Linked DNA regions of Arthrobacter sp. ERGS1:01. The protein of the gene in region 2 interacts with the protein of the main gene of each other region in a pairwise test. Links are inferred from orthologs where the notes say so. Each region holds a gene or a part of one and is shown on either strand. Other genes may lie near its edges.

Region 1 (6,353 bases), 2.9 Mb from region 2 along the record:
GCCAAGGTCCCGGCCCCCGCGTCGGTAACTTCCGGCGCGCAGGTCCTTGCGTTCCCGGAGCCCGCCCACAAGCGGCGTCGGCGCCACGTGTGGCTGGGAGTGGCCGGCGTCGCCGTCGTGCTTGCCATCGTCATGGTCGTGGCCCTGTATTCGCCCGTGCTGGCCGTGAAAACCATCACCTTCAAGGGGAACAAGCTGGTCGCGGAGAAGACGTTGCAAGCGGCTTTGGAGCCACTGCTGTCGAAGCCGCTGCCGCAGGTGACTCAGGGCGATGTCAGCGAATTGTTGGCCAAGGTGCCGCAAATCAAGAGTTCGCGCCTCGTGGCCCAGCCGCCGTCGACCCTTGACATCCAGGTGGTTGAACGCATTCCCGTCGCCCTGCTCAAGAACGGCAAGGACTATCTGCTGGTGGACCAGGACGGAGTGCAGCTTGGCTCCACCAGGAACCCGTCCACCGTGCCGCTGCCGCAGATTGACGGGGGCCGGGCCGCGATCGGGCGGTCCACCTTCAGCGCCATGACGGCTGTGCTGGCCACCCTGCCGCAGTCCGTGCTGGGCAAGCTGGCCAACGCCACGGCCAAGTCGCCGGATGCCGTGCAACTGCAGCTGACCGACGGCAAGACCGTGATCTGGGGCAATGCCTCCGACATGGAGCTCAAGGCGCAGGTTTTGGACGCGCTCATCAACGCCCCGGTACCCACGCCGGTCGACGGAACCCCGCCTCCGCCTCCCGTACGTGTGTACGACGTCAGCGCACCCCGCCATCCTGTGACACGCTAGAGGTACCCACTCATGGGCGGCAGAGGACTTTTTTCACCGGATATGCACGACACGCGGGGGCGGTTATTGCATGCGGCAGCGATGCACCATAGCGTCACTGGGAAGAGTTAGTTGACATAACTATAACCTTCAACCTGAAGGTTAAGCTGCGAAGTTTCAAGCACCGGTTGAACCATCGCGGCGCAGCAAGACCCCCAAAGAACATGTAGCAAGATACGAACAAGGGACACTTAACGTGGCAGCACCCCAGAATTACTTGGCCGTCATCAAGGTCGTCGGCATCGGCGGCGGCGGCGTAAACGCAGTGAACCGCATGATCGATGTGGGCTTGCGCGGCGTTGAGTTCATTGCCATCAACACCGATGCCCAGGCATTGTTGATGAGCGACGCCGACGTCAAGCTCGACGTCGGCCGGGAGCTGACGCGCGGACTTGGCGCCGGCGCCAACCCCGACGTCGGACGCCAGGCGGCCGAGGACCACCAGGAAGAAATCGAAGAGGTCCTCCGCGGCGCCGACATGGTGTTCGTCACCGCCGGCGAAGGCGGCGGCACCGGCACCGGCGGCGCGCCCGTCGTGGCCCGGATCGCCCGCACCCTCGGTGCCCTGACCATTGGCGTGGTCACCCGCCCGTTCACCTTCGAGGGCCGCCGCCGCGCCACGAGCGCCGACAACGGCATCGAGGCGCTGCGCGACGAGGTCGACACGCTCATCGTGATCCCCAACGACCGCCTGCTCTCCATCAGCGACCGCAACGTGTCCGTCCTTGACGCGTTCCGCTCCGCCGACCAGGTGCTGCTCTCCGGCGTCCAGGGCATCACCGACCTGATCACCACTCCCGGCCTGATCAACCTCGACTTCGCCGACGTCAAGTCCGTCATGCAGGGTGCCGGTTCGGCCCTCATGGGCATTGGTTCGGCCCGTGGCGAGGACCGTGCCGTCAAGGCCGCCGAGCTCGCCATCGCCTCGCCGCTGCTGGAGGCCTCGATCGACGGCGCCCACGGCGTGCTGCTGTCCATCCAGGGCGGCTCCGACCTGGGCTTGTTTGAGATCAACGAGGCAGCCCGCCTGGTGCAGGAAGTTGCCCACCCCGAAGCCAACATCATCTTCGGTGCCGTCATTGACGACGCCCTGGGCGATGAGGCCCGCGTGACCGTGATCGCGGCCGGCTTCGATTCCCCGGACACCGCCTCCGAGACCAAGGAAGCCGCTTCCGCCCCGGCCGCACCCCCCGTACCGGCCGCCGTGCCGAGCACGGGCGCCACCGTGACGAACCTGAACCAGTGGGGCCAGCAGTCGGTCTCGCACGTTCCGGCCGACGGCGGTTTTGACGTGGAGCTCCCGGCCATCGTGGAGCCCGACCTCACGGGCCACCGCGCCGACGACCTGGATGTCCCCGACTTCCTGAAGTAGGCACGTACCCGTACCGCCAGCGATTCCGCCGCCCCCTTCGGGGCGGCACCGAAAGGCCAGTTTGCCCGTGTTGTGGTTTTCGCAGGAGTTCCGCCCAGGATTGTGGGTGGGCTTCACCAACTCCGACGCCGGCAACCTGGCCTTTCACGTGGGCGACGACCCCGCCCGCGTGCGGCACAACCGCGACGCCCTCGACGCCGGCATCGGCGCCCTGGGCGGCAGCGGCACCCCGACGACGCTGCACTATATGAACCAGGTCCACGGCAACGACGTCGCCGTGCTGGCGGCACCGAACGCCGAGACTCCGGCCGCCGAGGCCCCGACCGCCGACGCACTCGTGTCGCGGTCGGCCAGCCTGGCCGTCATGGTCGCCGACTGCGTGCCCGTGGTCCTGGCCGGCGTCGATGCCGATGGCACGCCCATGGTGGGTGTGGCGCACGCAGGCCGCCCCGGCGTCGAAAAAGGCGTCGTCGAGGCCACCGTCCGCGAGCTCCGGCTTGCCGGCGCACAGTCCCTCCAGGCATGGATCGGGCCCAGTGTCTGTGGACGCTGTTACGAAGTCCCCGCCGCGATGCGCGACGCCGTAGCGGCCGTCGCGCCGGCGGCCTTCGCCACCACCTCCTGGGGAACGCCGGCCCTTGACCTGCCGGCCGCCGTCGAATGGCAGCTGGGGCAGCTGGGCGTCAACGCACGCAACGTGGGCGTCTGCACCCTGGAACATCCCGAATTCTTCTCCCACCGCCGCGCCGTGCGCGACGGCGAGGCCGAAGGCCGGTTCATCGGATTCGCGGCGCTCCTGGCCCCCAACCCCCTCAGCACAGCGAAAGAACCACGGCCATGAACACCCCCGACGCCCGATCCATCCAACTGGAGCAAAACCTGGCCGCCGTCAGGGACCGGATCCGCCGCGCCGCCGGCAACGCCGAACCCACCCTGATCGTGGTCACCAAGTTCCACCCGGCCGAGGACGTGCTGCGACTGCGCCGCCTGGGGGTTGCCGACGTGGGGGAGAACCGCGACCAGGAGGCGGCCGCCAAGGCTGCGGACGTGGCCGACGCCGCCCTGCGCTGGCACTTCATCGGCCAGCTGCAAAGCAACAAGGCCCGCTCGGTGGCCCAGTACGCGCACTCCGTCCATTCAATCGACAGGGCGTCCCTGGTCGGCGCCCTGGGCCGCGCCGTCGCCGCCCAGCAGGACCTCGACGGCCGGAACGCCCTGGAATGCTTCATCCAGGTGGACCTGTCCGAGTCGGCTCCCGAAGCCCCAACGGCCCAGGGGAGCGGCACCCGGGCGACCGCCGCGCGGGGCGGGGCCGCGCCGTCGGAAGTCCCCGCACTGGCCGAACTGATCGCCTCGACCCCCGGCCTGCGGCTGGCCGGCGTCATGGCCGTCGCCCCGCTGGGCGCCGCGCCCGAACCGGCCTTCGAACTGCTGGCCGGCGTTTCCGCCCGGGTGGTCGCCGACCACCCCGAAGCCGCGGCGATCTCCGCCGGCATGAGCCACGACCTTGAAGCCGCCATCCACGCCGGTGCGACACACCTGCGTGTCGGTTCCGATATACTCGGCCCGCGTCCCGCCGTGGGGTAGCGTTTTGGGTGTTGGCAACAACATGTAGGCTCGTACTACCCACCCCGCAGCTAGCAGACCAATAGAGGAGCTAACCATGGCTGGCGCTCTGCGCAAGACAATGATCTATCTTGGGCTCGCCGATGGTGACGAGCACTATGACGCTGAGCTCGCTCCGTCAGTGCCCAAGAATGAGGAACCCCCGCGGAGTATGAGCGCGAGGCCCCCCAGGCTCCGGCACCCGTTGCCGAACCCGCTGCGCCAAAGGCGGGCGACGAAGAATACCGTGCACCTGTGACTCCCATCAAGCGTGCCGCATCAAATCGGGAAGAGGCTGCAAGCTTGCGTCAAATCACTACTGTTCACCCCCGCTCGTACAACGACGCCAAGATCATCGGTGAAAGCTTCCGTGACGGCATCCCCGTCATCATGAACGTCACCGACATGGGTGAAGCCGACGCCAAGCGCCTCGTCGATTTTTCCGCCGGCCTGGTCTTTGGCCTGCGCGGCTCGATCGAACGGGTCACCAACAAGGTCTTCCTGCTCTCGCCGTCCTACATCGAGGTCCTGGGCGACGACAAGAAGCTCTCGGACACGCAGGCCAGCTTCTTCAACCAGAGCTAGGCCCAGCACCCGCTGACAGTCTTTATCCGCATTGCCCGGGCACTATGTGTCCGGGCAATGCGTTATATGGGGTGTCGGTGGAAAACCGGTGCTGCTATTTTGAATGTGTCAAGACAGTCTTTTCATCCTCCGTCTAGGGAATGTGTACACTCGCGTGCCAATTGTTTTCGGTCTTCTTTACCTCCTGTTGTTGCTCTACTTCCTGACGCTCATGGCCCGGCTCGTCTTTGACTGGATCCAGGTGTTCGCCCGCAACTGGCGCCCGCGCGGCGTCGCCCTGGTGGGCGCATCCTTCATCTACCGGCTCACGGACCCGCCGCTGCGCAAGCTGCGCGCACTGATTCCGCCGCTGCGAATCGGCAGTGTTTCCCTTGACATCGGCTTCCTGCTGCTGCTGGTGGCAGTGGGTATTGGGATGAGTGTCACACAAAGTTTTGTCAACTAACGTCGCGCCGTTAGTTTTCGCAGTGGAAAAGTTATATTGTAAAAAACGATAGAACCCAAGTGCAGATCGCATGATTTGTATTCGGTACCGTAGTACGGGCGGCCAACGCCTGTCCCGGACTCACTAAGACCAATGAGGTGACTAGATGGCGCTTACGCCAGAAGATGTTGTCAACAAGCGGTTCCAGCCGACGAAGTTCCGTGAAGGCTATGACCAGGACGAAGTCGACGACTTTCTTGACGAGATCGTCGTTGAACTGCGCCGACTTCACCAGGAAAACGACGAGCTGCGCAAGCAGTTGGCCGACGGCGGCTCAGCCCCCGCGACCAGCGCTGCAACCGCCGCCCCGCTGACTTCCAAGGCTCCCGAGGTTGTCGAGCCCGTGCAGGCTGCACCGGCCGAACCCGAAGTTGCCAAGCCCGTCGTCGAGGCTGCCCCGGTAGTCGAGAAGGCACCGGTTGTTGAGGCTCCCGCCGCCGCAGCCGCCCCGGCCGCCGCCGTTTCGGGTGTGGAGTCCGCCGCCGGCGTGCTCGCCATGGCCCAGAAGCTGCACGACGAATACGTCAACGCCGGCGTCGAGCAGCGTGACAAGATCATCGCCGAAGCCCAGATCGAGGCCAGCTCGCTGGTCAACGACGCCCAGGAGAAGAGCCGTAAGACGCTCGGTGCCCTGGAGCAGCAGCGTTCGGTGCTCGAGCGCAAGGTCGAGCAGCTGCGCGGCTTCGAGCGTGACTACCGTTCACGCCTGAAGACGTACATCGAAGGCCAGCTGCGTGACCTGGATGTTCGCGGCTCCGTCGCGGCTCCGGACTTCTCGGAAGGCTCTTCCGAGTCCTAGGCTCAGCGCAAAGCCGGTGGTGTGGGGAAACCCGCACCGCCGGCTTTTGACGTTAACGCCCGGTTGCCGTGCCCCGACCCGCCCGTCCGCCCCGCGTGCGGGACGGCAGGGGCCGCCGCGACGCCTATGATTGAAACGTCCCTTTGGGATGCTGTGCAAGATCCACCGGACAAATGAAAGTGCCATGAGCGAGAACTCCCAGCAGGACCCCGCGAACGAACCCGCCGTCGACCCCGGCACCGACCAAACCGCACGGGCGCCCCGCAGCCGGTCCTATCTGTGGATGTGGCTTGGCTTTGCCGCGCTGGCCTATGTCTGCGACCAGCTGACCAAACTGTGGGTCACCTCAACCATGGTCGAGGGACAGACGACGCCGGTGATCCCCGGCATCCTGCAGTGGTACTACATCCGCAACTCCGGTGCCGCCTTCTCCATCGGGGAGAACTTCACCTGGTTCTTCACCCTCGTCATGGCCGCCGTCGCCGTCTTCATCATCTGGCTGTCTCGGCGCATTGGATCCTTCTGGTGGGCCATCGGCCTGGGCCTGCTGCTGGGCGGCGCTCTGGGCAACCTGACCGACCGGCTGTTCCGGCCGCCGTCGTTCGGCATGGGCCACGTGGTGGACTTCATCTCCTTCCCGCACTTTGCGATCTTCAACATGGCCGACATGGGCGTAGTGGGTGGGGTCA
Region 2 (6,385 bases):
ATCTCGACGAGTCCCGATACGAGCGCGATCCCATAGGAGGCGCCCAGCATGATCGCGGCCACGGCACCCGCCACGAGCGAGAGGTAGTGGGCGTTGACGGCCGCGATCACCAGGCCGGCCATCATGGCGGCCATGCCCACCAGCACGGCCCGGCCGTTGGTGGCCTTGTTGATGTGCGCCGTGAATGGCTGCACCAGCGCGCCGGTGCCAAGGGTCAGCACCGTCAGGAGGGTGGCGTAGCCCAGCTGCATGGTGCCCAGGCGGGCGCTTTCCAGCATGGGGATCACGGCATAGGCGACGCCGGCCGTCGCGAAGATCCACGGTGCGGCCGGCAACACCACCCTGCGGAAACGGTGGTGGCCGGCCAGCGGGACGCGGAGATCGGCCAGCAGGGACGTGGTTGGCCTGCCGGCACTAACCGTCTCCGGCGCCTTGGCCAGGGCCGCCAGGGCGGCGAGGCTCAGGACAATGTGCAGCACATACGGGGTGGTGGTGGGCCACGGACCCCACTGCGCCAACGCGCCCGATGCCCCGGCGCCCAGCCCAAAGCCAAGCGTGAGGGCCAGTGACGGTCGGCGGGCCCCTGCGGTCGCATCGGCGGCCGAATCAAAGGGTGGTGTGGAGAGTTCCTTGAGCCAGCTGGTGCCCACCGCCATGCCAATTCCGACGCCGGCCCCGGCCAGCATGCGTCCGGCGCACATGAGCAGTTCGTTGCGGAAGAACAGGGCCAGGATGATGCTGGCCGCGATGCCCAGGATGACGCCGACGGCGGTCAGCGGCTTGCGGCCGTACCGATCGGAGAGCGGGCCCGCCAGCAGCAGTCCGGGGACAAGGCCCAGGACGTAGGTGGCCAGGAAGAGGTCGACGCTCATGACCGAGTAGTGGCCGATCTCGCGGTAGAGGCTGAGCAGGGGAGTGAAGTGGTTCCCTCCCCAGGCCATGACGAAAACTGCGGGAGCGGCACGAAGCCAGGATGCGGCGCGGGCGGCGCGCATGGAAATCACTGTCCTTTGGGTTGCTGCGGGGTTGCTGCGGGGGGGGTGTGCGGAGCCGGGCTAGTTGGCGGTGACGTGGCGTTGCAGGAGGGCCTCGTAGCCGCGGTGGTCCGCCGCGGCCAGGAGCTCGGCCAGCTGTGCGTGTTCGGCCACGAAGCGCTGCAGTTCGGCGGTGTTGGCGCGCACCGTAAGGCAGGTTAGCCGGGCCAGTCGCGGCCCCAACTGGGCGTAGAAGTCATCGATGATCGGGTTGCCGGAGCCGGCCACCACGCGGGCATGGAATTGGTGGTCCGCCCGGGCAAACGCCGGCACGTCAAGGCGTGCGGCGGCGTCGCGCTGGATGTCCAGCAGGGTGGCAAGGTCGCCCGAGGTGGCGGACGGGCCTGTGCCGGTTTGGAGTTCCACGGCGCGGGATTCAAGCATGATGCGCGCCTGTAGCAGCTGGGCGGTTTCCGCGGGGTTGGGGGTGGTCACCACGGCGCCCTTTTTGGGGAACAGCCGCAGTAGGCCCTGCGATTCCAGCAGCAGGAACGCCTCGCGGACGGGCGTGCGGCTGACGCTTAGGCGCTCGGCCATTTCACCCTCGGTGATCAGCGTCCCGCCGGGCAGGCCGCCATCCACGATCTCGGCGCTGACGCTGCCGTAGACGCGTTCCACCGCGGTCTTGGCGGAGGTTGAATCAGGGTGCCAGGACCAGTAGCGGCTGATGTGCGGGGTTGATGCCATGACTCCATGATAGTTGATAAATACATTGATAAATGCAACAGCTTGGTCAAGGCTTCCAACCATTGAACCCGGCACGCAACAGGCATAGCGTTGAAGGACATCCAAGGGGGTGGCCAAAAATGGAGATTCATCTGTGGTGGCTTGAGCTGGACATGGGCGCCAAGGAGTGGCTGCGCGAGAACGCCGACGCCGATGTCCTGCCGGACCATGTGGCGGCGGCCGTGCTGGCAGCCGGTGGCGAAATGGCCAACGGCACCCTGACGCGGCGCGAGTGGGACTTCATCGAAACGCAGTCGGAGTTCGTCGATTGACCGGTCTTGATCACGCCCGGCCTTGATCCTGCGGCCGGGCGCACGCGCATGCCCGGCGCGGGCGGATCGTGTGAATAATGTGATCTTCGCGGCCAAGACGGGACATGGCGGGCCGGGTAGTGGAGAATGGAAAGGATGACTTCCCCCAAAAACACTCCCAGCCCCGCCGTCGACGCTTCTGCCGCGACAGCCACCAAGACACGTCCTGCCCGCCGTGCGGCCCAGGTCATGCCTGCCACCGAGGGCTGGAAGCAGGCGAAGGACCCGGGCGGACGCCCGCTGCTGCAGTTCAAGTCCCCCCGCGTATCCCAGCCGCCGGTGCACCTGGCCGACCTGACGCTGGCCGAGCGCGAGGAGAAGTTCAAGGAGATGGGCCTGCCGGCGTTCCGCGCCAAGCAGCTCTCCGTGCACTACTTCCAGCACTACACCACAGACCCCGAGCTCATGAGCGACCTCCCCAAGGACCGCCGCGCCGAGATCGTGGACACCATGTTCCCGAAGCTGCTGACCGAGGTCAAGCGCCTCACCACGGACAACGGCGACACCATCAAGTTCCTGTGGCGCCTCTTTGACGGCTCCCTCGTGGAGTCGGTGCTGATGCGCTACACCGGCCGCGTCACCCTGTGCGTGTCCAGCCAGTGCGGCTGCGGCATGAACTGCCCGTTCTGCGCCACCGGCCAGGCCGGACTGACCCGCAACATGTCCACCGCGGAGATCCTTGACCAGATCGTCCAGGCCAACCGGGTCATCGCCGAGGGCGGGCTGGGCCACCTGCGCCGCGACGGCGGGCACGACGCCGAACGCGTCACCAACATCGTCTTCATGGGCATGGGCGAGCCGCTGGCCAACTACAAGCGCGTCATGAACGCCGTGCACCGCATGGTGGCCGACGGCCCCGAGGGCCTGGGCATGTCCGCCCGCGGCATCACGGTCTCCACCGTGGGCCTGGTGCCGGCCATCAACAAGCTGGCCGAAGAGGGCCTGGGCATCACCTTCGCCCTGTCGCTGCATGCTCCGGATGACGAGTTGCGCGACGAGCTGATCCCGGTCAATGACAAGTGGAAGGTGGACGACGCCCTGGACGCGGCGTACAACTACTACAAGGTCACCGGCCGCCGCGTGTCGATCGAGTACGCGCTGATCAAGGACATGAACGACCACCCGTGGCGTGCGGACCTGCTGGCCAAGAAGCTCAACCAGCGGGGCCGCGGATGGGTCCACGTGAACCCGATTCCGCTGAACCCGACCCCCGGCTCCATCTGGACCTCCTCCGAGCCCGAGGTCATGCAGGAATTCATCGACCGGCTCATCGACGCCGGCGTGCCCACCACGCTGCGCGACACCCGCGGCAAGGAAATCGACGGCGCCTGCGGCCAGCTGGCCGCCGCGGAGTAATTTCCTTTTAGGCACCTAAGCAAGGACGACGGCGGAACCCAGGTTCCGCCGTCGTGCTTTTCTTTTGCGCGGGCCGGCTAGAACTCGGTGACCACATAGGCCGTGGTGGAGCCGGGCTCGATCTCGGTGCGGCCCGCGTCCTGGATCACGGGGCCGGCGGACTTCCGCTGCCCCTTGCGGAATTCCCGGGGGCCCGCGCGCACAATCCCCACGGGGAAACCGGCGGCCGTCCAGGCCTCAACGGCCGGTTCGCCGGCCTCCAACAACCACGCAAACAGCGCATGGGCAGCCTGTGCGGCGGACTTTCCCGTCGACATGCCCAGGGAATCGTTCAGGACAATGGTCAGCGGCTGCGGCGCCAACGGCTCGCCGGCGGGCAGCTGCGTGCCCGAAACCTGCAACTTGGCCAGCAGCTTGGGCAGGGCGTCGGCCGGCACGGGAGCCAGCCCCGCAGCGCTGGCCGGTCCGGACGTGGCCAGGACGTGCTCGGGGAATGCCGCCAGGACCTTGGCAAACATCTTGGCGTCGGCCCGGCGCACCGATTTTGCAAAGGCGCCCTCCGCCCACTCCCGCCAATCCGGATTTCGCGGATCCCGCAGGAACGCCTGCACGGACGCCAGTGCGGCGGCTGCGATTCCGTGGCCTTCGTCGGCGGGGTCCTCCCGGTCCACCAGAAGGATGATGGGCTGGACCAGTTCGCGGGGCAGGTGCTCGATTAATTCACTCACCGGACAAGCCTATGCCGGTGTTCCGCACCGGGTTTGCCACGTGCTTTTCCCCTGCGCGCGACACGCCGGCGGCGCCCGCGCCCACACCGTGGCTGCGGAGCCGAACCCGGTGTGTCGTGCGCATGGTCCGAGGCCCCCGGATCGCCCGGAACCGCGGGGCTTGATTCGGAAAATATAAGCGCTTACAGTTGTCGATGACGGTGCGACATCGCCACCGAATTTCTTGGCTGGAAAGGGCTGGTACGTGTCGCATGGCTAAGACTCAACGCGCCACAATTCAAGACGTTGCCGTGTTGTCCGGATTGTCGATTTGCACGGTGTCGCGGGCACTGCGGAATCTGCCCAATGTGTCCGAAAAGGCCCAGCGCCTGGTCGCCGAGGCGGCGCAAAAACTCGACTACAAGGCGTCCTCCGCGGCGTCCCGACTGGCCGGCGGCAGCACCGGCTCTATCGCCATCATCGCCCCCACCGCCACGGCCTGGTTCTTTGCCCAGGTGGTGGAGGCGGCCGAGGAGGTGTTTGCCGACAGCGGCTTCGACACCGTGCTGATCAGCCTGCGCAACTCGCCCAGCGTCCGCCAGCGGATCCTGGGCGACCTCGCCGGTTTGGCCCAGCGGGTGGACGGGGTGCTGCTGCTCAACATCGACCTGACCGCGGAGGAGATCGCCGAGGTGGCCGGCAGCGGCCTGGCCGTGGCAAGCCTGGGCATGACGGGGGTGCCGTGGGACAACGTCGGCATCGACAACGAGCACGCCGCATGGCTGGCCACCAGCCACCTGCTGGAATTGGGCCACTGGAACCTTGGAGTCCTGACCGGCCGCGAGCTGAACGGGAATTCCGTGCAGACCTCCGCGGACCGGCTGAAGGGATTCAACCGGGCCGCGGCGGAGAACGACCTGACGGTGCACCCGGACCTGGTGGTGTGCGCGGACTCCTCGATCGAGGGCGGGCGCCGGGCCATGACAGAGCTGATCGCCCACCGGACCCTGCCCAGCGCCATCTTTGCCGAATGCGACGAGGCCGCATTCGGCGCCCTGATGGCCCTGCGCGAACACGGCCTGTCCGCCCCCAAGGACGTCTCCATCGTGGGGCTGGACGACCACCCGATGAGCTGGTTCATGGGCCTGACCACCATGTCCCAACCCGTGGCCGACCAAGGCGCGTTTGCGGCAAACCTGCTCTGCGAACGCCTGCAAAACCCCGCCGGCCTGGGCGAACCGGGCCATCACCTGATGGCCACCAAACTCATTGAACGCAAAACCACACGACGGAAACGCTGACAAGGACCCGCCATGAAAACACAGACTGAAACCTGGGAGGGCGCCGCGGCGCTGCTCTTCGACCTCGACGGCGTGCTGACGCCCACCGCCGTCGTCCACGAAAAGGCCTGGCAGCAACTCTTTGACGGCTTCCTCGCCGCCACCGGGCATCCGCAGGGCTACCGGGAAAGTGACTACTTCGACTTCATCGACGGAAAACCGCGCTTTGACGGGGTGCGGGACTTCCTGACGTCCCGCTCCATCACCCTGCCCGAGGGCCCGCTCGACGACGACCCCTCGAACAACACCGTCCACGGCCTGGGCAACCGCAAGAACCTGGTGTTCAACACCATCGTGGAGACCGAAGGCGTACAGCCCTTCCCCGGTTCGGTGCGGCTCGTCGAGGCGGCACTGGAACGCGGCATCAAGCTCGCCGTGGTCTCCTCCAGCCGCAACGCCCCCGCCGTGCTGGCCGCCGCCGGGCTGGACCACTACTTCCCCGTGGTGGTGGACGGCCAGGTTGCCGCCGGCGTGGGACTTCCCGGCAAACCGGACCCGGCCACGTTCAGCTACGCCGCACAGCTCCTTGGCATCCCGGACACGGAGTGCGTGGTGGTCGAGGACGCCGTGTCAGGAGTCCAGGCCGGGCGCGCGGGCAACTTCCGTGCCGTCATTGGCGTGGACCGCGGCGCCGGACACCAAACACTGCTCGACGCCGGCGCCACGTTCGTCGTCGACGACCTTTCCGACCTCCTCTAACGCACGTCCCGAAGGATAAACTCTGCCCATGGCACTGATCAGCTCCGATCCCGTCCGTTTCCCCTGCGACCCGTGGAAACTGGTGGAAACGTCCCACGACCCCGCCGACGACGGCACCCTGGAGACGCTCATGGTGGTGGGCAACGGCCACCTCGGCATGCGCGGCGCCTGGAGCGTCGGCGGTGACGGCGTGCTTCCCGGCACGTTCATCA

The links.
Region 1: the proteins of rlmN (region 2) and ftsZ interact in binary tests that used the Escherichia coli proteins (3 or more experiments, as listed by UniProt). The link is inferred for Arthrobacter sp. ERGS1:01 from one-to-one orthologs.

The regions. Positions count from the first base shown.
Region 1 is NZ_CP012479.1:979,345-985,697, forward strand. The notes cover bases 153-3,103. They hold ftsZ (cell division protein FtsZ), read left to right. Parts: upstream 153-1,015; coding sequence 1,016-2,191; downstream 2,192-3,103. Other genes in these bases: AL755_RS08275 (cell division protein FtsQ/DivIB), read left to right, coding at 153-780; AL755_RS08285 (polyphenol oxidase family protein), read left to right, coding at 2,298-3,032; AL755_RS08290 (YggS family pyridoxal phosphate enzyme), read left to right, coding at 3,029-3,103. In the rest of the region: more of AL755_RS08275, read left to right, coding at 1-152; more of AL755_RS08290, read left to right, coding at 3,104-3,778; AL755_RS08300 (YggT family protein), read left to right, coding at 4,536-4,826; AL755_RS08305 (DivIVA domain-containing protein), read left to right, coding at 4,972-5,664; lspA (signal peptidase II), read left to right, coding at 5,948-6,353. UniProt on the Escherichia coli protein: Essential cell division protein that forms a contractile ring structure (Z ring) at the future cell division site. The regulation of the ring assembly controls the timing and the location of cell division.
Region 2 is NZ_CP012479.1:3,862,161-3,868,545, reverse strand. What follows is about bases 1,315-4,297. They hold rlmN (23S rRNA (adenine(2503)-C(2))-methyltransferase RlmN), read left to right. Parts: upstream 1,315-2,167; coding sequence 2,168-3,427; downstream 3,428-4,297. Other genes in these bases: AL755_RS21375 (peptidyl-tRNA hydrolase), read right to left, coding at 3,505-4,155; AL755_RS21385 (hypothetical protein), read left to right, coding at 1,841-2,032; AL755_RS21390 (GntR family transcriptional regulator), read right to left, coding at 1,315-1,721. In the rest of the region: AL755_RS21395 (MFS transporter), read right to left, coding at 1-995; more of AL755_RS21390, read right to left, coding at 1,056-1,314; AL755_RS21370 (LacI family DNA-binding transcriptional regulator), read left to right, coding at 4,407-5,435; AL755_RS21365 (HAD family hydrolase), read left to right, coding at 5,448-6,173; AL755_RS21360 (glycoside hydrolase family 65 protein), read left to right, coding at 6,202-6,385.